Regions from separate parts of the Desulfocurvibacter africanus subsp. africanus DSM 2603 genome, predicted to be linked through region 2. Evidence: predicted binding sites of a transcription regulator. Region 2 holds the regulator's gene; the other holds the start of a gene.

Region 1 (15,401 bases), on a different contig from region 2:
GTTTCGTCGCGTTCATGTCTCGCTCCGCTGGTGAAATTGAAAAGGAAAACGCCGCCCGCTTGCGGGCGGCGCATGGCGTCCGTTAAAGCTCGCCCGATACGGCGCTGCGCCGACTACTTGCGCTTGGCGCAGTACTTCACGCGCAGCTCGTAGAGGATGTCGGCCAAAAGCCGTTCTTCCTCGGGCTCCAGGCACTTGGATGTCTTATCTTTCAGCATGGCCAATATGTCGATGGTATGCTTGGCCATGTCCAGATTCTCGACCGTGCGGCCCGATTCCGGGTCCGGCACCTCGCCCAACTGCACGAGCCCCGACGAGCACAGGGAGAGAATGAACGTGGAGAAGGTCACTTGCGGCATGTGCACGTGAGAGCCCTGCTTGCCGCACGTGCAACTGGAGGTGGTTTCGCTGGCCATGGAAACTCCTTGGCGTGTTCCGGTGCCGGCCGAGCCGGCGGTTGTCGGCGGTGCTGTCCGCCGTTTGCGTCACGACAACCGCGCGTCTTCCATTATGGAAGCGGCGGCTCTTCCGTAAGGCCCTTGGTGTAGGCGGCCAGGGCCTGCTCCAGATAATCGGGCGCGGCCATGCGCACACCCTGGGCCTGCAACGCGCTGGCCAAGGCGAAGAGCCCGGCGGCCAGATCTCCGAAGTCCACGTAGCCCATGTGGCCCACGCGGACCATGTAGTTCTTCATGTGCCCCTGCCCGCCGGCCATGATCACGTTGTGCTCCTTGGCCGCGGCGGCCAGCACCTTGGAGCTGTCCACGCCCTTGGGCATGGCCAGGGCGGTCAGGCCCCAGGTGTAGTGCTCGGCCGCGTAGAGCGGCAGGCCCATGGCTGCGATGCCGACCCGCGCCATGCGGGTCAGCGCCCACTGCTTGCGATATAGGGCCGCCAATCCAGGCGTCAAGAGCAGCTCCAGGGCCACATCCAGTCCGACCATGAGGCCGACGGCCGATGTGAAGCGCGTCTGCTGCTTGTCGCAGGCCGCGCGCTCCTCCTTGAGATCGAAATAATAACAACCCGGCGTGACGTTTTCGGCCTTGCGCCAGGCTTTTTCGGACAGGGCGGCGAAGGCCAGGCCAGGCGGGAGCATGAGTCCCTTTTGCGAGCCTGTCACCAGGCAGTCCATGCCCCATTCGTCCAGCGGGCAGGGCGACACGCCCACGGCCGAGATGCCGTCGGCCAGCAGCAGGGTGTCCGTGTCGCGCGTGAGCTTGGCCAGTTCGCGCAGCGGGTGCAGCACGCCCGTGGAGGTCTCGGAGACCTGCACGAGCAAGCCCGCGTAGCCGCCCTTAGCCTTGCCTGCGGCCAACTCTTCGGCCACGCGCGCCGGGTCCACGGCAGTGCCCCACTCGAAGGACATGCGCGTGACCTGCAGGCCGCGATGCTCGGCTATCTCCACCCAGCGCTCGCCGAACTTGCCGGCCTCGGCCACGATGACCCGCTCGCCGGGCGAAAAGAGGTTAGACACGGCCGCGGCCATGGCCCCGGAACCCGAGCAGGACAGGGACAGCACCGGCTGCTGCGTGCCGAACAGCACGCGCAGGCCCTCCTGCACGCGGGCCATGATTTCTTTGAAGGCCGGCTTGCGGTGGTGGATCATGTCACGGGCCATGGCCAGGCGGACTTCCTCGGGCATGGGCGTGGGGCCGGGCGTGAGCAGTCGCAATCTATTCAGCATGGGATTCATGGTTTCCTCGATTGTTCGTCAAAAAATGAAAATATCACTCGTTCTTGCCACGGGCAAGATGGGTAATGATCGGGACGGCGCGTTGTCGGAAGTCTGAGCGAGCACGATCACCTCCATGCCGTCGATGGTCCACTTCGGGCTGCACACAGAAAATGCAAACTCAAGTTTCCATGTTGTTAATGAAAGTTATCACATTCACATAAAGCCATGTCCAAGCAGTTTATGGGCTTGCATGTTGGTTAAACAGGATTTTCATCCGTTTGCCACCAAATCTAGCTTCGTTCGCCTGCATACGTGGGTTGACGAAGGGCCAACATATTAAACGATTAGTCAGCGCCGGGCCGCGTCCACTATGGTTATTGTAAGCTTGGCATGATGTCTGCTTACCAATAAAAATCAAACATATGCATTTTGTTGAATATAATCTGGGAGGTAAAGAGGATGAAAATCTCTAGACGTAAGGCTTTGGGAATCGTTGGATGCACTGTTGTAGGTGGCACCATGGCCGCAACGATGGGCACCAGCTTGGCATTCACGCAGAAGGACAAGGAGTTTTCCTGGACGCCGCATAAGCTGGACCCGGCTGAAAGCGCTCTGGTTGGCTACAATGGTTATTACTACAAAGGCCTCGGATGCTGCTACGGCGCTTTCTATGGCATTGTAGGAATCATGGGCGAGCGTTATGGAGCGCCCTATAGCCAGTTCCCCTTCAGCATGATGGAAGTGGGCAAGAGCGGCATCTCCGAGTGGGGCACCATCTGCGGCGCGCTGCTCGGCGCGGCCAGCGCCTTCGCCCTGTTCTGGGGCCGCGAGGAACGTGATCCGATGGTCACGGAGCTCTTCCGCTGGTACCAGCAGGCCGCCTTCCCCATTTTCGAGCCGAGCGAAGCCACGAACCCCAAGGGCGTGAAGGGCCCGATCCCCACCTCGGTCAGCGGCTCCCCGCTGTGCCACATTTCCGTTAGCAAGTGGTGCTACGAGACCAAGATCGAGGCAGGCAGCAAGGAGCGCGGCGAGCGTTGCGCCCGCCTCACCGCCGACGTGACCGCGAAGGCCATCGAGATCATGAACGCCAAGATCGACGGCAAGTTCGCTGCCCTCTACGGCTCGACCGACGCTGAGAAGTCCTGCGTGGAATGCCACGGCAAGGGCAAGGAAGCGGCTTACAACAAGACCAAGATGGACTGCACGCCCTGTCACTCCGGCAGCGAGCACTCCACGAACAAGTTCAAGGACCATCCCTAGTTCCCAGATAAGCCTCTGCCCAGCCTCACCCTTGGCCCGGAAGCGCACATGCGTTTCCGGGCCTTTGCTTTTTGCCGCTTGGTAAGTGTATAATGCCAGCAGGCATAGCAGGAGGTCAGCCATGCGCGGGAACATTGCCGATTTCCGGCAAGCGGACTCCGTTTACCCCTTCGATATCACCTCGTCTCAGGCCCCGGCCTTTATCAAGGCTCCCAGGCGGGAGATGGCGGCTGCATGCCTTGAGCGGATCGAGCGGCTTACAGTCAGTCGGAGAGCGTTGCCCGGCATGGCGATGCGCCGGCCTGTAACCCCAATCGAGCATGGAGTTTGATCATGCGCGTCTGGCGTTTGTTCAGGATGGTCGAGGCAGACTCGGCACTGACCGGCCTGGGTGAGGAGATCGTGGGCGGCCGCTGGAACTCCCCTGGCAGACCGGTTGTTTACGCTGCGGGCAATCTCTCGCTGGCTGTGCTGGAGATCATGGCCAATGTCGATTACGTCACGCTGCAAAGAGACGGCTATTGCTACTGCTCGCTGGATTTCCCCGAGGAGATCGTCGGCCGAGTCTCAATCGAGGAATTGCCAGAGGACTGGCGCACGCCCCAGCATCCATGCCTGAAGGACGTCGGCGACCGCTGGCTGGCGGAAGGCAGGACAGCGGTGCTGGAGGTGCCGAGCGCTGTCGTGCCGATCGAAATGAACTATCTGCTGAACCCGGAGCATGAAGCGTATGCCATAGTCGCAGCAGGAGAGGCTGTGCGGTTCGAATTTGATGGAAGGCTGGTCCAGTGTAAGTAGATTTGGGCTGCGTTGCGTTTCTAGAGTGGGCGAAGGGTCGGAAAGGCATGTGGCTGTAAGGCTAAGTAGTCAATTGGGTTTGTCTTATGATTTTTGCTGGGAGAGGGAGGGCCGTGCTTGTCCCCGAGGTCTTCGGTCGAGGATCAAGCACAGCGTCGGCATAACGACAATCCAGGTATTTGCTCTGAAAGAGCGTGGCGAGCAGACTATATTAATGCGCCTCCGCCCAATTCCTCCCCACTCCCATATCCACCACCAACGGCACACTCAATTCCACGATCCCGGCCATGATCTCTTTCATCCTAGCTCCGGCCTCCTGCGCCGTCGCTTCCGGAGTTTCCAGCAGCAGTTCGTCATGCACCTGCAATATCAGCCGTCCGCCCAGCTCTCGTATCCTCTCGTCCGCATGCGCGCGGATCATGGCTAGCTTAATAATATCCGCCGCGCTGCCCTGGATGCGCGTGTTGATGGCCTGTCGCACGGCCTGGGCTTTCAGGTTGTCGTTGCGTGAGTGGATGTCGGGCAGCAGCCGCCTGCGGCCGAGCATGGTCACCACGGAGCCGTTTTGTTCGGCTTCCTTCACGATGGAGTCGTAGAACTCCTTGAGTTTACTCAGACCCACGAAATAGCGTTCGATGAACTCCTTGGCCTGGGCCAGGGCGATGCCCAGCTCGGCCGCAAGCTTTTGCGGACCCATTCCGTAGAGCAGGCCGAAGTTGATGGTTTTGGCCGAGCGGCGTTCGTCGGGCGCGACCTGTCCCGCGTCCTTGTCGAAGATGAGCCCGGCCGTTCGCGCGTGGATGTCCTGGCCGTGGCGGAAGGCTTCCAGCAGCGTGGGGTCCTGGGACATGTGCGCCAGTACGCGCAGCTCGATCTGCGAGTAGTCGGCCGCCGCCAGCAGGCAGCCAGGCCCGGCCGTGAAGCAGGCGCGCATGCGCGTGCCCTGCGGCCCGCGTATGGGGATGTTCTGCAGGTTGGGCGCGCTGGAGGACAAACGGCCCGTGGCCGTGGCCAATTGATTGAAGGTCGTGTGGATGCGTCCCTGCTCGTCGGCCAGTTTGGGCAGCGGCTCCAGATAGGTGGAGCGCAGCTTCTCCAGCATGCGGAATTCCAGGATGTCCGCCACCACCGGATGCTCGTTGCGCAGCTTTTCCAGCACCGGGTTGGCCGTGGACTGCGCGCCGCCGGGCGTCTTGCCCTTGGCCTTCAGGCCCAGGCGGTCGAACAGGAGCTGGGCGAGCTGCTGGTTCGAGCGGATGTTGAAAGGCATCTCGGCCACTGCGTGGATGCGCGTGGTCAGCTCGCCGATCTGCGCGTTGACCTCGGACAGGAATGATTCGAAGGCGGCCTTGTCGATGGCGATGCCGGCCTGCTCCATGGCCACCAGCACCGGGACGAGCGGCATCTCCAGGTCGCGCAGGAGCTCGGTCAGGTTCGCGGCGGCCAGCCGCTTGGCCAGCACGTCGTGCAGGGCCTTGGCGGCCAGTCCGTTAGCCTGCGGGTGCACGGCCTCGGCGTCGGGGTCCAGGGCCAGGCTGTCGCGCAACCGCTGCCAGTCGTAGCTGCGCTCCTCGGGATTCAGCAGGTAGGCTGCCAGCCCCAGGTCGAACCATCGGTCCAGGGGCAGGCAGAACCAGTCCTCCGAGGCATGCAGCAGATCCTTCAGGGACGGCGTGGCCACGGATGCGGCCTCGCGCAGGGCCTCGCACAGGTCGCGGACGTTGCCGGTCCAGCGCAGCTCCTCGTGACCGATGCCCAGCAGGATCGCGCCGTCGATCATCACCAAGCCTACGTCGCGGCCCTGGCGTCCAGGCAGCAGGAAGGCCTGATCCGCCTCGCGCACGGGCAGGGGCGGCGCGGCAGGGGTTTCGGCTTCGGCTGGGGCGATGGCGGCATTCGCGCTGGGGCTGAACAGGGAGAGCTGCGCGTTGATGGGTTCGGTGGGCGCGGCTGGCGCGGCCACGGCCGGTTCGGCGCGCGTGGGTTGGGGCAGTTCGCGCGGCAGGGAGCGGAACTCGTACTCGGCCAGGAAGTCCTGGACCTGCTTCCAGTCCGGCTCGCGCCAGGTCAGCTCATTGAGGCCGAGAGTGGCGCAGAAGTCCGTGCGCAGGCGGGTCAGCTGGCGGTAGGTGTAGGCGTCCTTGATGTGCTCGCGCAGCTTGGCCTGCAAGGTTTTGGGCAGTTCGTCCAGGTGGGCCTCGATCTCCTCCAGCGTGCGGTGTTCGGCCATGATCTTGGTCGCGGTCTTGGGGCCGATGCCCGGCACGCCGGGGATGTTGTCGCTGGAATCGCCGATCAGGGCCTGGTAGTCGGGCCAATGGCCGGGCTCCATGCCCTGTTCCTGGCGGAAGGACTCCAGAGTGGCGAGCTTTTCGCTCTTGAGCGCCGGGTCCCAGATGAACACGCGCTCGTCCAGGCACTGATTGAGGTCCTTATCCGCGCCCATGATGACCACGGGCCGCTCGGCCTTGAGCCTGGTCACAAGGCTGGCGATGCAGTCGTCGGCCTCGCCGCCCTCGGACACGATGAGCGGGATGCCCAGCAGCTCCACGCCCCGGCGCAGGGGCGCGTTCTGCTTCAGGAGATCCTCGGGCGTGGCCGAACGCTGGGCCTTGTAGGGCTTGAACAAATCGTGGCGGAAGTTCTTGCCCGGCCCGTCCAGCACGAAAGCCAGGTGTTTCGGCCGCTCCTCGCGCAACAGCTTGATGAGCAGGCGCAGCACCACGAACAGCGCATTGGTCGGAAAGCCGTCCGAGCGGCTCATGTCCCGGAAGGCGTAGAAACCGCGATAGAAAAAGGCGCTGCCGTCGATGAGATATACAGGCTCCTGGTCGAGCTTGAGGCGTTCCTTGAGGCTCATGGGCGTCGTGATCCTTATTGTCTTAGGGCTATGGACGAAAAAAAGCCTATCTATCGACGAGCTGCGCGGGCGATGAGCCGCGCGGACTCAGGTAGCGTATGCCCCTGACGGATGGGGCGGACAAGGCAAGACCATCCCGACTCTTTTGCGAGCAGTCTCAGCAGGCGTGCGTCAGGCGGTGCGGCAGGCCGCGTCGTCTGTGGCCCGGGTCGATGCGCCCCAGCACGAAGTCGTCGGCTTGCGCGCCGTTCAGGGCCTTCAGGGGAATCTCGGCCCTGGCCGCGGCCCTGTGCCCGCCGGCCGAGCCGACATCGCCGAACAGACCCTTGGCGACCTTGCCCACGTCCTTGCCCAGACCGTCGCCGCGAAAGATGATCACCAGCTTGCCGTCATAGACGCCGGAAATGGCCGTCCAGGTCACCTCGTGCACGCGCAGGAAGAAGTCGGCCAGGATGACCAGGATGTCGGGATTGGTCACGGAGTGCATGTGCACGTGGATGCCGTTGGGCAGCATCACCAGGTTGCGGAAGGCCCAGTTGAAGTACTTGAGCCAGGACAGGTGATACTCGCTGCGCACGATCTTGCGCAGGATGGCGTGGTCGGCGAACTTGTTCAGATAGCGGAAAGCCTTGATGTCGGCGTCGATGAACTCGCGCTCGAAATCCTGGGTGTCGGACTTGATGCCGTAGAGCAACGCCGTGGCCAGCAGGCGGCTGGGCTTGATCTTGAGGTTGTACAGGTACTCGGTAAGCATGCTGGCCGTGGCCCCGTACTCGGGCTTGATCTCCACGTAGTCCGCCTCGTTGGGGCGGCCTTCCGGCACGGGGTGGTGGTCGATGACGATGGAAAAATGGAAACCCTCGAACTCGGGGTTGTGCGAAGGCTGCGAGTCCACGATGGCGTAGCGGTCGAAGCCTTCGGCCTGCTCGCGGCTGATCTCGTGGGTCGGGATGCGCAGGTACTTGATCATGGCCAGGTTGTCCGGCCGCGAGATGGTGTTGATCTGGCCAATGGCCACGGATTTGACCCGTCGCGAGATGATGCGCTTCAGCGCCATGGCAGAGGCCATGGCGTCCGGGTCGGCGTTGATCATGATGAGCCAGCGCTCGTCCTTCTTGAGCAGCGCGAGCATGCGCGGGAGCTTGTCGCCGAGTTTTCGGAAGTAGGACATCGCACCCTTTGGGCCGCTCGGCCTATTTAAGTTGCAGCGGAAGCCCGGCGGCCACCAGCCAGGCTTTGTCGGCCCGTTTGGCCACGGCCCGGTTCAATTCGCCCAAGGCTCTCACGAAGGCCCGCGTCTCGCTCGTGGCGGCAATGGGGCCGAGGCCAATCTCCGCAGAGACCAAGAATATGTCACTTTCCCCCCAGGAATCAAGGCAAGCCAGCAGCGCGCGGACATGGCCGTCCGGGTCCGGCGACTGGCGGCAGGCGAAGAGCCAGAAATCCAGGGCGTCCACCAGCACGCAGGCGTAGCGGCCCTTGGCGGCGGACAGTACGCCGGCCAGGTCCGTGCCCGCCTCGGCCACGGGGATGTCCGTGGGCCTTTCCTGCCTGTGGCGTTGTATCTGCGCGCGAAAGGCCGGGTCCAGGGCCTTGCCCGTGGCCACGAATAGCCTCGGCTCCTGCGCGGCGAGCAGATGCTCCAGGGCGAAGTCCGACTTGCCCGACTTTTCGCCGCCAAGGATCAGGGCGATCATGTCGCCGCCTTCCCGGGGCATGCGGTGCTCGTGTCCAGCAGCTCCGGCAGGATTTCTCCCAGGGCTTGCAGGGAGGAAAGCAGGTCCGATGGCCGGAAGCACTCGACCATGAGCGTCCCGTCCGGCGGCAGCAGCGTAAGGCACTGGGCCAGCACGGCCAATCCTTCGGCGTCCAATAGGGCCAGGCTTTTGTGCTCCCCGCGCGGGCCGGGAGCGTAGGCGTGGATCATGGCCACCCGGCCGGTCAGGCGCGGATCGTCCAGAATGTGCCGTTGACCAAAGGCCAGCATGTGGCCCAGGTCCAGGCAGATGGAAAAACCTGCCGACGCGATGACGGGAGCCAGCTCTGTCAGGTCCTGGCCGTCCACGTTCTCCAGCAGCACCCGCGCGGGATCAATGTCCAGATCGCGGAACAGCGCGGCCACCTCCGGCAGCAGGTCCGGGCCGGGCGGATGGAGCACGAAGCAGCGCGGCGAGAGGTAGCCGACCTTGTCTATAAGCCCGCGTATGGCCGTGGAAACTTCGTGCATGCCGGCCTGCCAGGGCAGGTCCAGGGGCAGGTGGATGTGGAAGCTCAGCCCCAGCTCCGCCAGCCATGCGGGCAGGTCGTCCAAGTCATATTCAAGGCAGGCTTTGGTTTCGAACAGGCACAGGCCGACTTCGGCCACGGGGCGTCCTGGAAGGGCGGCCAGCTTCTTGCAGTTGCCGGGCAGTGCTTCCGGCCACACGGCGGAAGGCGCGGCCAGACGCCAAGCCGCTCCGGCATCCGAGCATGCGCGTGGGCTATTTATTTTTTTTAGGAAATTGATTAAAGGCATGTGCATTCCGGTCGCGCTAGGTTTGTATTGCGGAGAACATCTCCGGGGAAGGGTGATGTATGGCTAGATTGCGACTTGCGGTGCGCCATGTGTTCAATCCATTGCATGTGTTTTGTCGCCTGCGCGATGCTGGCGTTCGTGGCCCTACGGCCATGCGCGTATGTCGTTTGTACGAGCGCTGGTTCTATAATCTCATCCTGACGCGCGCCCTTTAGTCGGCCGCGGCGTTACTCGCCTGTCCGAAGCCGGACTACGACAAGGCGCCGTCCATCCTGCATCATTATATTCCAAGAAACGTAACAGACGGTTACAATAGACTGAGCTGCTCGGCCTGGCTCACCGTGTTTGCCACGAGCCTGGACTTGCACAGGAGTTCGTCGGGCAGATGCGCCAGGAAGCGCGATACCGGCAGGCGCAGCTCCTTGCCGTACAGATCCCTGCGGCCGGAGTGGCTCAGGTGCAGCATGCGCCGGGCGCGCGTGAGTCCTACATAGAACAGCCGCCGTTCCTCAGCCTCGTCCATCCCGTTGGTCCCGCTCTGACCGCCCTGCGTGGCCTTGCCGGCCAGGAAGTCCGAGCCCGCGAAGGGCAGGATGCCATCCTCCAGGCAGGGCAGGAACACGGCCTCGAACTCCAGTCCTTTGGCCGCGTGCAGAGTCATGATTTGAACGCTCTCGGCCCGGCCGCGCACCATTTCCAGGTCCGACTGCAGATGCACCCAGTTGACCAGCCCGATCCAGCCGCCGTTGCGCTCCCATTGCTTGCTCAGTTCACGGAAAGCTTTGCTTTTCCAGAAGAAGCGATCGAACGGGCCGGATTCCTGAAGATAGGCCGACAGGGCCAGTGGGCCTTGGAAAAGAATTTTCTCGGGCAGCTCAGGAATTTTTCCAGTCTGCTCGTCCTGTTCCTCCGGGAAAACCTGATTCGGTCCGGGTGAGGCCATGCCCAGGAAACGGCAGGCCTCGGCCAAGATGAGCGCCACGCGCGGCTCGCGCCAGAAGGCTTCGGTTTCGGGCACGGAGGCCGGGATGCCCAGGCGGTCCAGGACGCGGCGCACGGGCTCGGCCAGTTGCCGGAAGCGCACCAGCACGGCGACTTGGCCGGGCGAGAGTTCGCCGCATTCGGATGCATCGGCCAAGCTGTGGCTGGACGGGCCGATGAGCGCGCGCACGCGTTCACCGATCCAGGACAGCTCGCTGGCCGCCGTTGGCGCGGCGAACAGGCGTACCTCGGCCTGGCCGGGAGCGCGCGGGGTGAGCCTGGGCGCATCGGGGAAAAGCGGGGCGGCCAGTTGCACCAGTTCGGCGCAGGATCGGTAGTTCTCTTCCAGGGCCAGCACCGAAAGCTTGGGCCACTTGGCCTTGAGGGCGGCCCGAGCGTCGGGCGCGGCCCCGCGGAAGGCGTAGATGGACTGGTTGGGGTCGCCGATGGCGAAGAAGCCGCGGCCGCCCTCGGGAGCCAGGGCCGTGACGAGCCGCAATTGCAGCGGCGTCAGGTCCTGCACCTCGTCCACCAGCACGTGCGCGTAAGGCGGCGCATAGATGGCGGCTTCGATCTGCTCGACCATGAAGAAGATCAGGTCCGTGTAATCGACAAGGTTCCAGGATTCCTTCTGTTTGCCGTAGAGCGCCAGGGCCTCGGCCAACTCGGCCGAAGGCTGCTCCATGCGCTCGCGGGCCACGCTCACGGCCTGCCAGGCCCGGCGCAGTCGGCCGCCGTAAAGTTCAGGATTGACCTCGGCGAACAGGCGCAAGGCCGATTCCTCGTCCATGAGCACCGGCGATTCGCCCCATGCCTCGCGCCAGCGGTCGAAGGCCAGGGCGTGCAGCGTGTCCGCGCGGGGCAGCTCGCCGCCCCCGGGCTTCAGGGCCGCCAGTCTTTCGCGCAGCTCGCCGGCGGCACGGCGTGTGAAGGTCACGGCCAGTATCTGCTCTGGCCGCTCGCCAGCGTCCAGCAGACGGCGCACGCGGCCCATGAGCGTCTGGGTCTTACCCGTGCCCGGTCCGGCCAGCACGAGCACGGGCCCAGGACCGGCCTGCAGGGCCTTCTTTTGTGAGGGGTTGAACTCCAGGGGCTTGGGCGAGTCCTGCGTCCTGGACGCACCATTGGGGCCAAAATTTTCGACCGGAGCATCGTCCCCGGCGGGCTCGCCTTGTCCGCTCGGCTCCAGGCCGGCCAGGAACGTGCCTTTGCGCAGTTGGCTCAGCTCGCGCGGACTGAAGACGCGGATGACGCCGAACTCGCCATCGTAACCGGGCTGGCGGATGACCGCGCCGCGCCGCATGCGCTCCACGGCCTGGCCCAGCAGCGGTTGGCAGCGCTCCAGTTCCTCGACAGGCGCGTCCTGCAACAGGCCAAGCTCCGAGCCGAAGCTGGCCACGCAGGCGGCATAGGCGGCCCTGACTTTTTTCGTGGACGGTCCGCTGCCCAGGATTTCCGAGAGGATCTCGGCCAGGGGGATCAGGGACGTGAAGCCGGGCTGGCGCGCAGGCTGTTGCGCCTGGGGCCTGTCGGCCAGCTCCATGACCCGCGAGAGCACGCCCACGGTCAGCGGTTTGCCGCACACGGGGCACAGCCCGCCGCGCGCGCGAGTTTCCGAGGGTTCCAGGACCACGTTGCAGTTGCGGTGACCGTCCAGGTGATACTTGCCTTCCTCGGGGAAGAATTCGAGCGTGCCCAGGAAGCGCGAGCCCAGTCCCTCGCCCTTGAGGGCCCGGTAGACGCTGGCGTATTCCAGCTCGCCCGAGAACAGGTTGGCCTCGCGGCCCAGCTTTTCACCTGAATGGGCGTCAGAGTTGGAGATCATGCGCAGGCGGTCCAGGGCCGAGATGTGCCAGTTCATCTCCGGGTCCGAGGATAGGCCCGTCTCCAGGGCGAAGATTTCTCCGGCGAGGTCCCCGAAGCATTCCTCCAGGGAATCGAAGCCGGATTTGGAGCCGAACAGGGAGAACCAGGGCGTCCAGACATGGGCCGGCACCAGGAAGGCCTGTGGATCGGTCTCCAGGACCATCTCCAGCAGGTGGCGCGAATCCAGGCCCAGAATGGGCCGTCCGTCCGAGACCAGATTGCCGATCTCTGCCAGCCGCCGGTTGAGGCGCTTGGCCTGCTCCAGACCCGGCATGTAGACCAGGTTGTGCACCTTGCGGACCTTGCCGCCCTTCTTGTAAATGGAGCTGATCTCGGCCTGGAGCATGAAACGCGTCTGTCCGCCGTAGCGAAAGCCGGAGATCCAGGGTATCTCGCTTTCAAGGCAAGCATGATCGCGCAGACGAAGCAGCCCGCTGCCGTCTTCCTCCAGTATTTCCTCCAACTCGGCCAGCCAGCCGGGATGGGTGAAATCGCCCGTGCCAAGCAGGGTCAGGCCCTTGACCTGGGCCCAGGCGGCCAGCTGGCGTGGGGTCAGGCTCTTGCTCGTGGCCCGCGAATGTCGGGAGTGCACGTGCAGGTCGGCCCGGAACTGACGGTCCATGATGATCTCCGCCCAAGGTTCGCTGTTTCGTATATCCGCGGAATTGTGCAATGCTTTACGGCGCAGGTCAATGGTTGCGCGTCACGGCATGCCACGATCAAGTCAGGGAATGGCAATTGTGCGGGCTTTGTGCGCCTGCCCCAGCGTCGCGGGGCGCAAGGGCGCATGCCTTGCCAGCCGCGACCTCTGCGGGTTAGGTTACGAGTTCAGGCCCATGCCGGCGCCTGGTCAGGAGAGGAGATGTCTTGAGCAAGGACAGCGTGATGCACACCCCAGGCGCAAGCCAGGCCGCATGCCCTGATGAGCAGGACCTAGCGGCCTATCTCGACGGTCGGCTTCCGCCCGAGGAGCGCGACCGGTTCAAAGCCCACCTGGACCAATGCGCGGCCTGCAGGGAAGCCGTGGCCGAACTTGGCGCTCTGCTCGGCGTCGACCTGCCCGACGCGCCCGACGAGGTGAAGGGCAGGGCCAAAAGACTGCGTAATTCCTGAGAGCGGCTCCCCGCCGCCCGATCAATCCGAGCTCAGCTGCGAAACCAGGTCGTCAAGATTGTCCTGGACGCCCTCGAGTTCAGCGAGAAGGGCTTCCAGTTTGGCGTAGCGGTTTGTCAAATCACGTTCCAGCCTATCCAGGCGGTTCTGTTCCTGCTCCATCTTCTTTTCAGTATTGGCGATGATCTCATCGTAGTTGTCCGCGATGATGGTTAGCACGCCGTTTTCGGTGCTCGTGAGTTCGGCCACCTCGGCGCTCAGGGCTGGGATCAGGCCTTGCTTCACGTGTGCGCTGGCCTCATGCGTGCCGGCGATATGCGTGTTGACCCGCAACGACAGGCCGGCCTCGGGAGTGCCCGCGGCTCCGATGATCGACCAGCCGCTGATCGTGGCCGCGTTGCCGTTGATGGTGGCCGAGACGAGCTCGCCGGTGCCACTATCGATCTCGTATTCGATGTCGTATTCGCCCGGGCTGGTGATGCCCTCGATGGCGGAGACGAAAGACACCTCGTTGGTATCGGTCGTGCCGGAGCCGTTGGCTGCGAACAATTCGGCCACGGCCTCGGGATAGGCTTCCAACGCTTTCTGCAGCACATCCTCGTCCACCTCCAGCAGGCCGAAGCTGTCGCTGTTCTGATCGGTGCAGGTGGTGATGCCGATCTGGGCCAGGGAACTGTACTTGTCGCCCAAACCGGTTTCCGAGTCGTAATAGGCGAAGCCCGGAGCCGTGGACGACACGAGATTCTTGAGGTTCTGCTCCACGATCTCGATGCCGTAGTTGCCGCTCAGGACGCGGCCAGTTTTCGATCCGCTGACGTCTACGGAGCTGTCCTCCTCCTCCTCATCATCGTCGTCGCTGGAGCTTGTCGAGTCGTCGTAGGCGTCCAGTTCCGAGATGGCCGCGCGCACCTGGTTGGTATAGTCCACGAACGCCAGGATGTTCTCCTTCATGGTATCGGTGTCCACCTTGATGTTCACCTCTATGCCGTCGGCGGACGTCGTGTCGTACAGATGCAGGGTGAGGCCTTCGACGATATCGGAGATGTGGTTCGTGTCCCGTTCGATCCACTCGTCCGCGCCCGTGGGCCAGCCGTCCACCTTGAGCTTGGCGTTGCCGGCGGTCTGGGTCTGCTCCATGTCCGCGGCGGTGAAGTCCAGGCTGCCCGTATCCTTGAAATCCAGCGTATTGTCAGCGCCCAGGTCCATGCCCTTGAACTGGATGTAGTATTCGCCGCCGTTGGAGATGAGCGTGGCCCGCACCATATCCTTGGTTTCCGGATTGCTGTTGAACTGGGTCACGAACTCGGACACGGTCGTGCCGGCGGCGACCTCCAGGGTGTATTCCTCTCCCGCGTACTCGAAGGTCAAGGTTGTGTTCGTGTCGGTGAGGGCCTCGGCCGTATCCGTGAAGCCGGTCCCGGTCACCCAGATGTCGTTGGTGGCCAGCTGGTCGACAACGACATTGTGTGAACCGGAGTCCGCATCGCTGTCGACGTCCACGCCCACCAGGCTCGCATCCGAACTTGTGGCTGCCTTGGTCAGGAATTTAGTGGAGGTGTCGAAATCGGACAAGGCGGTCTTATAAGCCAGCAGCAGGCTGTTGAGGTCGCGCAGTGCTTCGGCCTTTTCCTCCCATTCCGACTTCCAGTCATCCATCTGGTTGTAGCGGTAGCTGGCCGCCGTGAGCTGCGCCTCGATGATGGTATCCCAGTCGGTCTCGCTGCCAAGCCCGCTGATGTTGATGCTGCCGGAAGTGTATTCTGCCATGGCGTGCTCCTTGCGCGGTCTACATGTAGTCGAGCAGGCTCAACTTCAGGATTTTCGAAGAGGTGCTGAGCACCGACTGGTAAATATACTCGCTACGGGCCAGATCCACGCTGAGCTGGATCTCGTTCACGTCCTCCACGGCGCTCAGGAAGGTTTCGGCGCGATCCTTCTCCAGGGTCAGGGAGGTCTGGGCCAGTTCGACGCGGTTGATCCTGCCGCCGATCTCTCCGGCGGCGCTGGTCAACTGCTCATGGGCCGACTTCAGCTTTTCCAGCGAGTCGCCGATGGCGTCGCGCTGGTTGAACTCCATGTAGCCGATGAGCTCGCCCGCGATCTCCAGCAGGTTGCTGTCCGGGTCGCCGGCGGCCTCGCCGTTGTACAGGCCTCCGAAGATGTCCTTGCCCACGGCGTTGACGGTCACCGAGGATGTGTCCGAGATGGGCAGCTTTATATCGGCCTCATGCGGACGGACGGAAAGAATATCCCCCGAATACACGTCGCCCGAGGGAGCGGCCGTGAGTTCCACGTATCCGCCGGGCACGGCCAGCACCCCGCCCGTGGCG
Region 2 (15,401 bases):
CCTATCGAGCAAGCAGGTACATGTGGCAGAGGTGCAGCACGTCATTTACGAGGTGCCGCGCATGGGCCGCGAGCGGTGCCTCATGCGCATCATCGAGGTGGAGAACCCAACCTCGGCCTTCATCTTCTGCAATACCAAAGCCCAGGTGGAATACGTATCAACGGTGCTGGCCAATTTCGGCTACGACGCCGACGGCCTCACCGGCGACCTGTCTCAAAGCAAACGTGAGAGCATCTTGGACCGCGTACGCGCGGGCTCCCTGCGGCTGCTCGTCTCCACGGATGTGGCCGCGCGTGGCATCGACATTCCCGACTTGTCGCACGTCATCATGTACGAGCCGCCCGAGGACCCCGAGTCCTACATTCACCGAGCCGGACGCACCGGTAGGGCTGGAGCCAGCGGCGAGGTCATTACCCTGGTCGACGTCATCCAGAAGCTTGAGATGCAACGTCTGGCAAAGCGCTTCACAATCGACCTCGTGACACGTCCCTTGCCCACGGATGAAACCGTGCGATCCGTGGCCTCGGAGCGCGTGACCGCGCTTCTGGAGTCCACTCTACGCGCTCGGCCGCCTCTAAAACAGGAACGCATGATGCGCTTCATGCCCCTGGCACAGGAATTGGGCAAAAACGAAGAGGAACTGGCCATCATCGCCATGCTCCTGGACGACTATTATCAGCAGACTCTACACTCTCCGCCCGAACTGCCGGTTATCCGCCAATCCGCGCCTCGCACGGAGCCGGTAACGGGTCACGAGCCAGCCTCCGCGCATGAAGGCGAAGAACGCAAGAAGCGCCGCCGTCCTCGCAATAGGCACAAAAAGAGCTCAGGAACAGACAACAGGGGAAGTGACGCCTAACCCTTGCGCCCCACATTGATCTGAGGAGGGTCCCCCCTCCTCAGGCTGCTGATGTAGTATGGCTTGGCCGGCCAACGACCTGCACTCGCTTGCCTTCACCTGTGCCCCCGCAAGAAATGCATAATGTGCCTTTCCCGCCTAGACGGCGGAAATGCTCACAAGTCAGCAACACTAGCACTGCTAGGCGTTGCTGACAGGGGCTGTCTATGATCCAAAGGGGAATTCAAGCCAGAACGGTTAGCAATTAGCCAGAGAAACACACAGTCATTAAACCGTCTCCTCTTGCATAATCAGAGGACCCTTGTTCAAAGCGATTGCTCGTGTCTTTGTTAAGAGCCTCTCTTGTCGGATCTGATTTCCTTGGATGCTAGAGCAATTTGCGTTTGAACTGAGAGAGGGCGCTGCCCTCTCTCAGACTCTCTCCCGGCAGGGAGCGGCGCTCCCTGCACCCCCATTTTTCATTTTATTTGCAAGGTGCTGTATTGCCATACGGCAAGCTAATCACGCCTACATCATTTTGTAAGACGCGCGATTGGGGGCCGCCTAAGAATGGCCTTGCAGAGACGCAAAAAGCCCGACCTGGAAATCCAGGTCGGGCTTTGTAGATTCAGGAGGATTCAGCTTACTTGCCGAAAGCCTTCTCGAAGGGGGGCACGACCTGCTTCTTACGGCTCATGACGCCCTTGAGCCAAACGGAGTCGCCGTTGGCCTTGACGCCGAAGGCCTTCTCGACCACGGAGGCATCCTTGGTCGCGATAAGCATCTCGGAGCCTTCCTTCATGATGTCGGTGAGCAGCAGGAACACGCTGTGGCGGCCTTCGCCCTGCATCTTCTTGATCTCGGCGAGCAGGCCAGCCTTGACGGGCTCGAGGATGGACAGATCGACAACTTCCAGCTGGCCGATGCCGATCTTGTTGCCGGACATGTCGAAGTCCTTGTAGTCGCGGTGCACCAGATCCTTCATGGAGGCGCCCTCGACGGCGGACTTGACCTTGAACATTTCCATGCCCAGGGCCATGACGTCCGTCACGCCGGCGATCTTGGCCAGGGCCTCGACAGCCTTCTTGTCATCATCGGTGCAGGTCACGGACTTGAACATGACCGTGTCGCTCAGGATGGCGCAGAGCATGCCGCCGGCGATGCCCTTGGGAATCTCGATCTTGTAGAAGTCGTACATGCCCTTGATGACGGTGCAGGTGCAGCCGGCGGGCCAAACCCACATGGTCAGGGGGTTGGAGGTGGTGATGTCGCCCAGCTTGTGGTGGTCGACAATGGCCAGCAGCTCGCCCTTGGCCAGATTTTCCACGGTCTGGGCGATGTCGGAATGGTCGACCAGCATGATCTGCTTGCCGGTGGCATCGTCGATCAGCTCGGGAGCCTTGAGCCCGAACTTGTCCGCAACGAACTTGGACTCGGGGGTGAGAGCGCCCTGAGCGGCGGCAACGGCCTGAATGCCGCGCTTGGTCATCAGGTCGGCAAGAGCAATGGCGGAAACGATGGAGTCGGTGTCCGGATTCTTGTGTCCAACAACATAGGCAGCCATGGTAGGTTCCTCCTATATGGAATTGCGAAATTGCAGCCAAGAGAGGCTTGTGCCAAATAGCACAAACATACTGCGCTGCCAAGACATTTCCACATCCAGTCTATGGAAAACTCATTATGTACCAAGATTTGCAAGATAAGCCGCAAACGCTGTAGCTGCCGCAGCCACGGCCAGCAGAATGTACCCAGGCCGGAAACGAATGGAAAGCAAACCGCCCAGACTGGCACCGAACCAGACATGCCACCATTTTACCGGCAGCAGGACAACATACCGCTGCAGGAACGGCAAGACTAATCCGGCGATCCACACGAGCGTAATGGAGCTGACGAGGAAGAAAAGCCAATTAATGATGGCCATTCGAACGAAGCCCTTGCGCACGAGCCCCCCGGGAGAGAACGCGTCCATTCCGCCACGGGAAGAACGCAGCAGCTCGTTGTAGCTCTTGTTCTGCCGTTCACGTTCCATGGCCTCGATGCGCGTGCCAAGCCAGGCCAGGGGCAGACAGGCGATGATGGCCAGCACTGCTAAAGGTGGAGCAGTGAAATGATAGACTTCTACGAGAGTCAACGCCGCCAGGGTCGATGCGGCCATTTGCGGGGGAATGAAAGTGCCCGCAGGTATGAGATCCATCCAGAACAGCTCGAAGAACAGGCTGATGGAAATCGCTGTGGCCAGGTCACCGAAAAGCAGGCCCCACACGAGGCCGATAGCCAGCGGCCGCTCGAGGAGGCCTATGTTGAGCTGGAAACGGAAGAGGGAAAACAGGACAAAAAAAAACCGACAAGGGGCAACAGCGCCTGCAAGGGCATCTGGCCCAAGGTCACGAAAAGATCCTCACCTGGACGGAATCGTTGGGCACGCAACGGAAGTCCAGCTTGACACCCTTACGGCTGAAGAATTCGATGCAGGACTGATCTTCATCGCCAAGTGCGACGTGCGCACAGATCTGTCTCTTTCCAGGACTGTAATGGAGATTGCCGATGTTCAACCCTTCGAAGGCGAAGCCCTGCTCGTATGCCCGCCTGGCGTCGGGACAAGACGAAAAAAGGACAAGGGCATTGGACCGATCACCAGTGCTGAAACGGGCCACCAAATCGGTCACGGCATTGATTTTTGTAAAAACGACTTTTACATCGTTGGGAATGGCCAAAGACATGATCTCCTGGCGCAAGGCATCGGTGGCCAGTTCGTCATTGGCAATAATAAGCAGCGCCGCCCCGGTATAGGGCAGCCATGTCTCGATGATCTGGCCATGGATCAAGCGGTTGTCGATGCGCACCCAGAGCATGGCTTATCCGTCTGCGATCTTCTGCCGCAGCACCTCGCCGGCCACGACAATACCCTGCACACCGGCTTTTTTGGCTTCACGGGCCAGATCCGCCGGCGGCAGATGCCTGCTGCCGAATACCTTGAGCAGCATGGGCAGGTTCACGCCGGTGATGACCTCGATATGCGCCGTGCCAAGCAAGGACAAACTCAAGTTGGTGGGCGTCCCGCCGAACATGTCCGTCAGGATAAGGGCGCCATTGCCGGTATCGGTGTCCTGAATGGCGGCCTTGATGGTCCGGACAGTTTCTTCCACATTGGAAGTCACATCCACGGGGATGGACCGGCAGCCACCCTGCTGACCCAGGATGAGTTGAGCCGCTGCCAGCAGACGTTCGCCATAGTCCGTGTGCGTGACGATGATGACGCCCGTGATCTTGGGCTGGTCCTTGCGTATAACTTTCATCGCGTTCTGATTATCGCCTCGCCTTTCCCCTGTCCACAGGCAATTAGAGCATTTTGCTTTTGAAAATGCTCTGCAAGCCATGCGTCGGCATGGCTTGCCGCCGCGTAGGCGCAATTCACTTGCGCCGTCAACGCCGGAGCGGGCGTCTTAACAGACTGTTGAAAAAGTCCGTCCTGGACTTTTTCAACTCCGTAATAGTGGAGCAAAGCTCCACTATTACGGGCGATTGCTTCGCAACCAGCGGGCCTTCCTGGCCCGCACAGCCCTTTTTCCAACGGGCTGTCAAAAGCAATCTGCCCTAAAAATCAGCCCTTCTCGATATGCCGATGCTCAAGACTGACGGCGTAGCCCTGTTCCTTAAGGTTCCTGAACAGCATCTCGGCGGCGGCGACAGATCGATGCCGCCCCCCGGTGCAGCCGAGACCGATGGTCACCCTGAAGCGGCCCTCGCGAGCATAGAGCGGCAAAAGAAATAAAACAAACTCCATGAGCTTGTTCGCAAAAAGCTTTCCGCTTTCGTCCTGAAATACATAATCGGCGACAATCTGGTCCTTGCCCGTAAGTGGACGCAGCAGAAGATCGAAATACGGATTGGGCAGAAAACGCAAGTCGAAGAGGAGGTCGGCTTCCTTGGGCGGGCCGTACTTGAAGCCGAAGGAGATTATGTGCACGCGCAGGCCGGAGGTTTGCTCCTCCAGATAACTCCATTTCTCCTGCAACACGCGCCGGAGGTCGTGCACCGAATAATGCGTGGTATCGAGCACTAAGTCGGCCTCGGCACGCACAGGTTCCAGCAGGTTCCGCTCCAACTCAAGGGCCTGTTGCAGGCCGAGTTGCTCGGACTCGAGCGGATGGGGCCGCCGGGTGGTGGCGTAGCGGCGCATGAGCTCCGGCAGTTCAGCCTCGATGAAGATGACCTGCAGGGAGATGTCATACTGAGCCAAATCTTGCCGGGCCTGACCCCATTGACGAAGGAAATCCTGCTGACGGATATCCATGCCCAAGGCCAGCCCCTTGCCGGGCAACACCTCCTGCCCCTCATACAGGCTAACCAGCTTGGGCAGCATGGATGCAGGCAGGCCGTCCACGCAGAAAAAACCCAAATCTTCAAACACATTCAAGGCAGTGCTCTTCCCTGCTCCGGACAGCCCGGTCAGAACGAGCACGGGAATAGGCGAAGGCCTAGGCATGGAGCGCCTCGATCAAAGTGTTTTCAGCAAGGTGTACAGCTCGTCGCGCCCCTCGGCCTCAAGGAAGGAACGCCGGAATCCCTCGTCCTTGAGCAGTTTGGAGATGTGCGCCAAAATGCGCAGATGCATACCCGCGGCCTGTTCCGGAGCCAGCACCAGGAAGAAAATGGTGCATGTCTTGCCATCCAGGGATTCGAAACGCACCCCTTGGCGGCTACGGCCGACCACGAGAATGATCCTGTCGAGTCCCACGAGCTTGCCGTGAGGAATAGCCACGCCATCGCCGATGCCAGTCGTGCCCAACTGCTCGCGCTCCAGCAGGACCTGCAACGCATTGGCCAGGTCCAGATCTGGGAATTCGCTTTTGAGAGGCTCGACAAGTTCAGTCAACGCCTCCGACTTGGCTACCGCAGCCAAGTCCGGAAGAACGAGATTCTTGTGCAGGTAATCCGCAATCAGCATGTGCTCATATCCCCGGATCGATGAGGCCGTAGTTGCCGTCCTTGCGCTGATAAATGACATTGACGCGCTCGGTCTCGGCATTGTGGAAGACCAGGAACTCATACCCCAGGCTCTCCAGCTGCATGGCCGCCTCGTCCACATCCATGGGCTTGGGGATATAGCTGTCTGTCTGGATGATGGTGCGCTCCTTGCGGTCACCGGCCTGCGCATAACTGAACACGTCCAGGCGAACCGAAGTCTGTCCGGGCTTTTTGCGCAGGGATTTCTTGTCGCCGCTCTTTTTGACTTGCGCCACGAGCTTATCCAAGACCATGTCGATGGTGGCGTACATGTCCTGTGATTCCTCATTGGCGGACAGATGCAGACTATCGCCGGAAAGAACCACTTCGGCCATGTGCCGATGCTTCTCGACACTCATATTGACCTGCAGCTCGGCACTGTTGATCCCATGCTTGGAGAGCTTGCCAAACCGGGTTCGCGCGTAGTTCTTGAGGTGCTCGGAAGGCTCGAAGTTCTTGAACGTGAAATGGATGTTCATACCTGCTCCTTTTGCGCGGGGTTGGCAGAAATCAGAAGATTTGCTTGCGCTTGGAAGAGGATTCGATGCCCAAGGCCGAGCGGTACTTGGCCACGGTCCTGCGGGCAATATTCACCTGGAGTTTTTCCTTGAGAATCTCGGCTATGCGCTCGTCGCTGAGAGGCCTCTTGGAGCTTTCGTCGGATATGAGCTGCTTGATGAGCGCCTTGACGCTCTCCGAGCCTACTTGGCTGCCGTCATCAAGGTCCAGGGCGCTATTGAAGAAAAATTTCAGCTCGAAAACGCCATGAGGCGTGGCGACATACTTGTTGGTCGTAATGCGGCTGACCGTGGACTCGTGCATGCTGATATCGTCGGCTACATCCTTGAGGATAAGGGGCTTCAGATGGGTGACCCCCTCCTCGAAGAAGTCGCGCTGAAAGCGCAGAATGCTGTCGAGGACCTTGTAGAGCGTACGCTGGCGTTGGTAAAGGCTCTTCATGAGCCAGACTGCCGAGCGCATCTTCTCTTGCATGTATTCCTTATCCGAGGAATTGCAACCCTGCAGGCTGTCCATATACATGGAGTTGAGCTGCAGCTTGGGCATGCCCTCCTCATTGAGCATGATTACGAATTCATCGTTGAATTTGTATACGTAGGCGTCCGGGCTGACATAGTACGGCTCGGTGGAGGAGTAGCTGGCTCCCGGCAAGGGCTCCAGGGTCTGCAGAACCTCAAGGTACTCCTTGAGCTGATCGAGAGTGATCTTGAATTTGCGAGCCAGAGGTTTGTAGCGCCGTTTTTCCAGGTCTTCCAGATGCTCGGAAACCAATGCCCGCAGTATGGGGTCATTGTGTTCATAGACATCGAGTTGCACCAGCAGGCACTCCTGAGGGGTCCTGGCTGCGACGCCCACGGGATCGAAACGCTGGATGCGCCGCAGGATCACCTCGACCTCTTCCGGCGTGGTGTGCGCCATGGCCGCGATTTCCTCGGCCGTGGACTGCAAGTAACCCGCCGGGCTCAGGCAACCGATAATGATCTCGCTGACTTGCTTCTGCTTTTCGCTGAAATCGGAAAGCCGCACCTGCCAGAACAGGTGCCCTTCCAAGGACGGCTTTGAGGAAAGGCGAGCCTCGAAACTGACGCCATCCTCGGGAACTTCGGACTCGCGCATCTGCATCTGCTTGCCCGAGCTGGAAAACTCACCGAGGTAATCTTCCCAGTCCGCATTGCGGGTCAGTTCACGCGTCAGAATCTCATCGCGATCCTTGGAAATTTCCTGAACAGGCTCATGGACCTCAAGGGCCTGGATCTCATTACCAAGATCACTGGCCTGTCCCTCTTCGAGCAGCGGGTTCTCCATGAGTTCCTGCTGCACGGTATCGAGCAGCTCGAGCCGGGAAAGCTGAAGCAGCTTGATCGCCTGCTGCAGTTGGGGAGTCATGACCAACTGCTGCGAAAGTTTGAGTTGTTGTCGTAGTTCTAAGCCCATAATCTCCCAATGGCGTTCACGAAGGATTCGTTGCCGCGACGGCAGTGCAGTGACGCCTTCCCGTATAAATAAAGCGGCCTGAAGGGCTTCGGGGAAAGCGTATCCACAGTTTCATCAGGCAGCCGTGGGTGTATTCATGCCATACTTGATGTGTGTATGCAACCATTGCGCCAGAACGCGAGAAGCATTGTGGGACAAGGATTCTTAGATATCTCTTCCCTGCAGACGAAAGCCTTGGCCCAGGTAGACCTGCTGTGCCTTCGGATCGGAGACTATCTGCTCTGGGGAGCCCTCCAGGATTATGCTGCCTTGGTAGGCCAGGTAGGCTCGATCGCAAATAGACAGGGTTTCACGTACGTTGTGATCGGAAATGAGCACGCCGATGCATTTTTCCTTGAGTCCTTTAATGATATCCTGGATATCCAGCACGGCCAAGGGATCCACGCCGGCAAAGGGCTCGTCAAGGAAGACGAAACGGGGACGGCGGATAAGGGCGCGGGCGATTTCGAGCCGACGGCGCTCGCCGCCGGAAAGGCTCGAAGCCTTCTGGCCCGAAAGGCGCGTGATGCCCAGTTCATCCAATAGCTCCTCGGCCCTGACGGCCCGCTCACGGCGGGAGAGCCCCGTATGCTCCAGGATGATGTCCATATTCTGCCGCACGGTGAGCTTTTTGAATACGGAACTCTCCTGGGGCAGATAGCTGATGCCCAACCGCGCCCGTTCGTGCAGCGGCAGCATGGTAATTTCGCGCTGGTCAAGGAATACCGTGCCGTCATTCGGCTTCACGACGCCCGCCAGCATATAAAAGGTGGTCGTCTTGCCGGCGCCGTTGGGTCCCAGGATGCCCACCACTTCTCCCTGAGTGATGTCCAGGTTCACATTGGAAACAACGTCGCGCTTTCCATAACGCTTCTTGAGGCCCGCAGCCCGCAATTGAGAGAACTCGTTCTGGCTCATTTCTTCTTCTCGGCCCCCTTCTCGGGGGTAACGAAGATCATCTCCACGGGGCGTTTGGTGTTGCCAATGACCTCGCTACGGTTCTCATTGATATAGATCCGTATTTCCTTGCCTTGAAGGGTATTCTCACCTTCCTTGAGGACAGGATCGCCCTCCAGGATAATCATGCTCTTATCCGCCAGGTAGGTGGCCTTGCGGCATTTGCCCTCGCTCTGGCCTCGGCGCATGCGCACGTTGCCCAAGGCGATAATCCTGTTGATGCGCGAAGCGCCCTCGGTTGTGGCGAAGGCCATATCCGGTCCGCTGGCGCCGCTCTTGCCATCACCGTTCGGACGCAGGTCGATTTCGATACGATCGGCCCACAATTCCATATCCTGCCGAACGACATGCACCTTGCCCTCAAATACGGCCCGGTTGCCTTCTTGGGAATAAGTCAGACGATCCGCTGTCACCTTGGTGGGGACAAGGTTCTCCTCAGCGGCCTGGGCAGTGATGGGCAGTATCCACGCCATGGCGCAAATTAGGAATACGATAAGATGGCTAGGGTGCATTAGCTTTCAAGGGGTCAGTAAAAATCTTGTCAGTACCGGATTCGACAACCACTCCGCCCTCCGCGACAAAGACGCGCGCATTCAAGTCAAAATGCATGACCGGCGCCATGAGCGTGACCCCTTCCTGCTTAACGACCGCTCCGCCGCTAGCGGTCAACAAACCCTGGCCATCATACATTATCTCCTTGGCCGTAAGCGAGGCTTTTTCATATACGGCCGTAACCTCAGGCCAGAAATGAACCTCGCTGCTTTCCTGATGCACGGAGCCTTGAGGGGCCCGGACATGCAGCAATTTGTCACTTGGCTGCGTGAAGTAGTCTATGTTGGGAGTCTGGACGAGCACGAGTCCTTTCTCCTGATCATAGCTCGCGCTTTCGGCTCGCAAACGCCAGATGAGCTTACCCTCGTTTCCATGGGTTAGTTCAATTCCCTTGGCGGCCATGTCGATTTCGACATCAGTGACGAAGCCGCTGAGATCGGGCATGAGCCCGGCTCGCTCGGTAAGCTTCACCAGCGCGAAGCCGATTACGGCGAGCAGGGACAACACCAGAAAGAACACGGCCAGACGCCTGAGCACCTAGCCGCTCCAGTGCCGATAGGCTTGCTCGTATGTGCCCTGGGCCTTGAGAATCATCACGACGGCTTCGCGCACTGCCCCGTGGCCTCCGTGCGCCGAGGCGACCCAGGCTGCCAGCGCCCGGATCTCGGGCTGGGCATTGGGCACCGCCAAGGGCAAGCCTACACGAGCCATGGGTGCCGCGTCCACCCAGTCGTCGCCCATATAGGCGATCTCGTCGTAACGGATGCCCAATTCCGCGCATAAAGCGTCCAAGATGGGCAGCTTCTGCACGTGGCCGGCGAAGTAATGCTTGATGCCGAGATCCTTGATCCTGCGCGCGACACCTGCATGGTCAAGGCCGCTTATGACCGCGAAATCCAAACCCATGTGCTGGCCGGCCTTGATGCCAAGGCCGTCCTGGACGTCGAAGCGTTTGGTGATGCGGCCTTCCTCGTCGTACGCGAGCCCGCCGTCGGTCAGGACTCCATCGCAATCCAGAACCAGGAGCTTCACCCTGCGTGCGCGTTCTTCAAATGTCATTAGAGCTCGCTCCTGACTGACCTGTTTCAGGCTCTCGCCCTACTTGGACGTTTCCTTATTGACCTTGGCGGCTTTGATGAACTCCCTGAAAAGCGGATGCGGCCGCATGGGATTGGACTTGAACTCCGGATGGAACTGACAGCCCAGAAACCAGGGATGGTCCTGGCGCTCTACGATCTCCACCAGCTCTCCGTTCGGCGACAAGCCGCTGAACACGTAGCCGTGCTCCTCGAACTGCTTGAAGTAGGCTTTGTTGAACTCGTAGCGGTGGCGATGGCGCTCGGTGATGTCCGTCTCCCGGTAGGCGTCGAAGGCTTTGGTGTCGGTCTTGACCTCGCAGGGATAGCCGCCAAGACGCATGGTGCCGCCTTTGGCGCTGTCCTTTCCACGCTTCTGCACGCACTTGCTGCGGAAATCATACCACTCGGTCATGAGATAGATGACCGGATGGGGAGTGGTCAGGTCGAACTCCTCGGAATTGGCCTTATCCAGCCCGATGACATTGCGCGCGCCCTCGATAACCGCACACTGCATGCCCAGACAGATGCCGAAGAAGGGCACCTTGTTCTCGCGGGCGTAGCGAATGGCTTCGATCTTGCCTTCCACGCCACGGGAGCCGAAGCCTCCGGGCACGAGGATGCCGTCAAGATTCTTAAGCTTGTCAGCCACGTTCCGGGGCTGAACCTCCTCGGAATTGACGTAGACCAGATCCACGGCCACGTCGTTGGCCACGCCGCCGTGAATGAGCGCCTCGTGCAGGCTCTTGTAAGCCTCCTTGAGGTCCACATACTTGCCCACGATTCCGATGGTCACTCTGCCCTGGGGATTCTCCAGCTTGTAGACCAGGGTTTTCCACTGCTCCAGGGCCGCGTTCTTGGCCGGCAGGCGCAGCATGATGGCGATCTTCTGGTCTACGCCCTCGCTGTAAAACTCAAGCGGCACCTCGTAGATGCTCTTCACGTCCCTGGCCGTGAACACTGCGTCCTTGTCCACGTTGCAGAACAGGGCGATCTTGTCCTTGATATCCTTGCTCAGGTCCACTTCCGAGCGGCACAGGATGATGTCGGGCTGGATGCCGATGGAGCGCAGCTCTTTGACGCTGTGCTGAGTGGGCTTGGTTTTCACCTCCCCTGCGGTGCGCAGGAAGGGCACGAGGGTCAGGTGGATGTAGAGCACGTTGTCCTTGCCCAATTCTCCACGCAGTTGCCGAATAGCCTCCAGGAAAGGCTGGCCCTCGATATCGCCAACCGTGCCGCCTATCTCCACGATAACCACGTCTTCATTGGTGGCCACGCCGGTGATGCAGCGCTTGATCTCGTCGGTAATGTGCGGAATGACCTGAACCGTGCCGCCCAAGTAGTCGCCGCGGCGCTCCTTGGTGATGACCGAGTTGTAGATGCTTCCGGAGGTAAAATTGTTGCGCTGGGTCATGTAGGCGTCGAGGTAACGCTCGTAGTGCCCCAGATCCAGGTCGGTCTCGGCTCCGTCCTCGGTCACATAAACCTCGCCGTGCTGGAAAGGGTTCATGGTGCCGGGGTCCACGTTGATGTAGGGATCGAGCTTCTGGATGGTCACCTTGAGCCCACGGGCCTTGAGCAGCACACCGATGGAGGCTGCCGCCAATCCTTTGCCCAGGGAAGAGAGAACACCGCCGGTAATGAATATGAACTTGGTCTGCATGGTCATCCCATCCTTACTCTGCTGATAAGCAAGACACTCATATGTATTTCTTAGCGCCAACGGCGAGTGAAGCTCCGTGGCTTCCCGCACACAAAAAAAGAGGCGGCCGCAAGGAACCGGACACCTGGGGTCTCTTACCGGCCGCTATCACGAAGCATCGGCTTCGCGTGAAAGCCTCGGGAGATTCAGCGCCTTGAGTTGACTCGGCCACCGGCTCTCCTTATCTTCGCTGAGCCCCGCCCAAGCTAGTCAGGCGGGAACCCCCTGTCAAGAAACCAATGTGGAGGTCGCACGGTGGCCTTAGTAAAAGCCCTCGTCATCACCGGCTATGGAACCAATTGCGAAAAGGAATCGGCCTATGCCGTGCGCCAGGCCGGCGCCGATGAGGTCAACGTCGCCTACTTCTCGGACCTGGTCTCGGGCCGCATCCGGCTGGACCCATTCAACTATCTTATCTTTCCAGGCGGCTTCCTGGACGGCGACGATTTGGGCGCGGCCCAGGCCGCGGCTTTGCGCTGGCGCTACGCCAAAACCTCCGAGGGAGAACCCATCGTCTCCCAACTCGAACGCCTGTTCGCGTCCGGCGGAGTAATCTTGGGCATATGCAACGGCTTCCAGCTCTTGGTCAAGCTCGGGCTGCTGCCTGCCATGGACGGCGCCTACTTTGAGCGCCAAGCCTCCTTGGGCAACAACGACTCCGCCCGTTTTGAGGACCGCTGGGTGCAGCTCAAGGCCAATCCTGCCTCGCCTTGCGTATTCACCAAGGACCTGGGCGTACTCGCCCTGCCCATACGTCACGGCGAAGGCAAGATGGTCTTTCAGGACGCCGAGCTCATGGGCAAGGTCGTGCGCGAGAATCTCGTGGCACTGCAATATGTCCATCCCGAGACTGGCGAGCCCACCGAAGAGTATCCATTCAACCCCAACGGCTCTCCCCTGGGCATCGCCGGCCTGACCGACCCTTCGGGTCGCATCCTCGGCCTTATGCCCCATCCCGAGGCCTTCAACCATCCTACCAACCATCCGGGCTGGACTCGCGGCGAACACGCCGAACTCGGCATCTCCGTGCTGGCGGGCGGCGTGCGCTACCTGAAGGCGCAGTAGCCACCTGCGTCCATGATCTCTCCTCAGTTGTTGCCTCCCGTTTCGCCGCCTGCAGGCTGGGCTTCCTGGCGCGAAGTCATGGATGTGGCTTTGCGCCAGGCGCACGAAGCAGGGAGCATGGGCGAAGTGCCCGTGGGCGCGGCCCTGCTTTCGGCTGAAGGAGAGCTGCTGGCCCAGGCGCACAACGCGCCTCTGAGCCTGAACGATCCCACGGCCCATGCCGAGATGCTCTGCCTGCGCCAGGGCGCGAGCACGCTCGGCAACTACCGCCTGACCGGCTGCATCCTGGCCGTGACCCTGGAGCCGTGCATCATGTGCCTGGGCGCCCTGGTCCACGCGCGAATCGCCGGGCTGGTCATCGGCGCCCGCGATCCCAAGGCCGGCGCAGTGCTGTCGCGGCTCAAGGGGCTGCGCCTGCCCTTCCTCAACCACCAGTTCTGGGTTCTGGAGGGCATCATGGCCGAGGAATGCGGCACGCTCCTGTCGAGCTTTTTCCTGCGCAGGCGAAAGGCACGCCAAGACCTGCTTTCCCCTTGACCTCGTTACGCATCGTGGGTAATTAACCTGTCCTCCTACCAACGCGGAGAGGTAGCGAAGTGGCCGTAACGCGCCCGACTCGAAATCGGGTTACGGGTTAATAGCCTGTACGTGGGTTCAAATCCCACCCTCTCCGCCACATTGCTTATCAAAGGGTCAGACTCGTCTGACCCTTTTTCATTTCAACAGGTTCCAGCTTCCCAACTTTTACACTAATAGAGAATAGTGGAGTTGCCCCTGAGTAGCTTCCTTGAGAGGTGGCTCCAGCTATTGTCTCTTGAATCCTTCGACCACCCATAAGGTTATTTTTCTGAGGCCAAGAAGGGATATGTAAGTTCCAGCTGTGGTTAGGCAGAACACCAACAAACAAGCTATTATGTATTGAGCAACCAGAGAGGGTTTGAAGTCGCCCTTAGTTGATAGTGACAATAGAAACGCTTTTTGCGAATATTTTGACAAACTCAGATTAGTGTAGCGCTTGGCAAATATATACCAAGCTTGTTCCTCTGTAAGGAAGTCGAAAATGTGAGGGAGCCGCACTTTATAGGGATTGACCAGATTAAGATCTTCATAAATATATGCATTGTGCGGCCTATCATAGCTAATGTCACTGTTGTCTAAGAACGTCGGCACTTGGTTATTTGTAACAGCCTCCTCGTAGTCCTTATGGATCTCAGACTCATGCTCTCTGCAAAAGTGAATTATATCATCTAGTCCAGTTTTGTACTCTCTTTTTAGTTCACTATCGAGTTCCTTTTGTAGTGAGGCTTGGATGGCTTCTTGTATCTCATATTCCTCGGTATAGAACGATGGTGCGTTTTGGACGGCAAGGACTGAACCGACAACGAACCAACAGATGGATAAGATGAGGAAAAGACGCTGCCATCCGTTCAGCCTAGATAGAATACTCATACGGCACCTCAAGTCGTCCTATTATGCCGACAGCGATATACGATTTGGTTTCCGTGTCAACGTCGCGGAATTCCGAGGGAGGAAGGTGGGTGGAATCGGATGCCTTGGTCTAAAAATATGAGCGGTATACTCGGCGGATTTTATAGCTTCTCCTGTGGGAAACCATAAAGCCGAAAGGCTGCTGACTAGGTTTGTTAGAGGTTCCTAGCCACCGCTGAATCTAGTTCTTTAGCCTGCCTACGTTTACATGAATCATCTCCTCAATCCCATTTAAGATAGAGCTAGATTCGTAATTAGTAGAAATGCAGGTAAGTTCTCCAGTGTCCCCATGGTTTCCAAACTGACTTATCGTATAACTCCGTCCACTAACCTTATGGTAGCCGCCACGCATACTAATATAAGTATCAATGACAAGAAGATACGTTGACGCAACGCTAACATTTGTCAATTCTGAAGCAATTGGATTTACTTTAATTGTCGAAGTTATTTTTAGAGCTGTTCGCTGTTGATACTTAGACTTCCTTCTGCCCTCACCTTTCTCATACTCTGCATAATTAGCGACAGCCGGAATAGACTTCTGTGAATACAAAGACGTTCTCCTAAAAAACGGCAAACCACTCCTCCGATTGACAGTGTAAGTATTGCTGCCACAGTCAACAAAACCACTTGGATCCTCAGTTTGCTGTTCAATTCTAATGACGCTAGAGTCCTTGTCTATTCGCATCTGGTTTAATGGCAATTGACCAAGATGTTCTACTAAAGA

What was found. The regulator sigma-54, encoded in region 2, starts transcription at its own class of promoters, with help from an activator protein. The targets are predictions, from matches to a motif close to CTGGCACGGNNNNTGCTT.
Region 1: the regulator sigma-54 is predicted to act here: its motif matches at 2,061-2,078, upstream of H585_RS0100415 (split-Soret cytochrome c).

Annotation. Positions count from the first base shown of each region.
Region 1 is NZ_AULZ01000001.1:83,498-98,898, reverse strand. Features, by position in the region: gene argC (N-acetyl-gamma-glutamyl-phosphate reductase) at 1-16, opposite strand, end outside; gene H585_RS0100425 (DUF1844 domain-containing protein) at 114-416, opposite strand; gene H585_RS0100420 (pyridoxal-phosphate-dependent aminotransferase family protein) at 509-1,684, opposite strand; gene H585_RS0100415 (split-Soret cytochrome c) at 2,135-2,938, shown strand; gene H585_RS0100405 (RES family NAD+ phosphorylase) at 3,272-3,736, shown strand; gene polA (DNA polymerase I) at 3,948-6,596, opposite strand; gene H585_RS0100395 (DHH family phosphoesterase) at 6,754-7,767, opposite strand; gene H585_RS0100390 (bifunctional adenosylcobinamide kinase/adenosylcobinamide-phosphate guanylyltransferase) at 7,790-8,293, opposite strand; gene cbiR (cobamide remodeling phosphodiesterase CbiR) at 8,290-9,111, opposite strand; gene H585_RS23435 (hypothetical protein) at 9,171-9,326, shown strand; gene H585_RS0100380 (UvrD-helicase domain-containing protein) at 9,419-12,580, opposite strand; gene H585_RS0100375 (anti-sigma factor family protein) at 12,826-13,071, shown strand; gene fliD (flagellar filament capping protein FliD) at 13,093-14,838, opposite strand; gene flgL (flagellar hook-associated protein FlgL) at 14,858-15,401, opposite strand, start outside.
Region 2 is NZ_AULZ01000014.1:94,451-109,851, forward strand. Features, by position in the region: gene H585_RS0110980 (DEAD/DEAH box helicase) at 1-859, shown strand, start outside; gene H585_RS0110985 (manganese-dependent inorganic pyrophosphatase) at 1,482-2,402, opposite strand; gene H585_RS0110990 (PTS sugar transporter subunit IIC) at 2,517-3,167, opposite strand; gene H585_RS0110995 (PTS sugar transporter subunit IIB) at 3,223-3,690, opposite strand; gene H585_RS0111000 (PTS sugar transporter subunit IIA) at 3,694-4,134, opposite strand; gene rapZ (RNase adapter RapZ) at 4,440-5,324, opposite strand; gene H585_RS0111010 (PTS sugar transporter subunit IIA) at 5,337-5,786, opposite strand; gene hpf (ribosome hibernation-promoting factor, HPF/YfiA family) at 5,791-6,324, opposite strand; gene rpoN (RNA polymerase factor sigma-54) at 6,356-7,798, opposite strand; gene lptB (LPS export ABC transporter ATP-binding protein) at 8,003-8,755, opposite strand; gene H585_RS0111030 (LptA/OstA family protein) at 8,752-9,267, opposite strand; gene lptC (LPS export ABC transporter periplasmic protein LptC) at 9,296-9,883, opposite strand; gene H585_RS0111040 (KdsC family phosphatase) at 9,884-10,405, opposite strand; gene H585_RS0111045 (CTP synthase) at 10,445-12,085, opposite strand; gene H585_RS0111050 (phosphoribosylformylglycinamidine synthase subunit PurQ) at 12,380-13,189, shown strand; gene tadA (tRNA adenosine(34) deaminase TadA) at 13,202-13,726, shown strand; tRNA gene H585_RS0111060 (tRNA-Ser) at 13,772-13,865, shown strand; gene H585_RS0111065 (hypothetical protein) at 13,994-14,638, opposite strand; gene H585_RS23050 (hypothetical protein) at 14,859-15,401, opposite strand, start outside.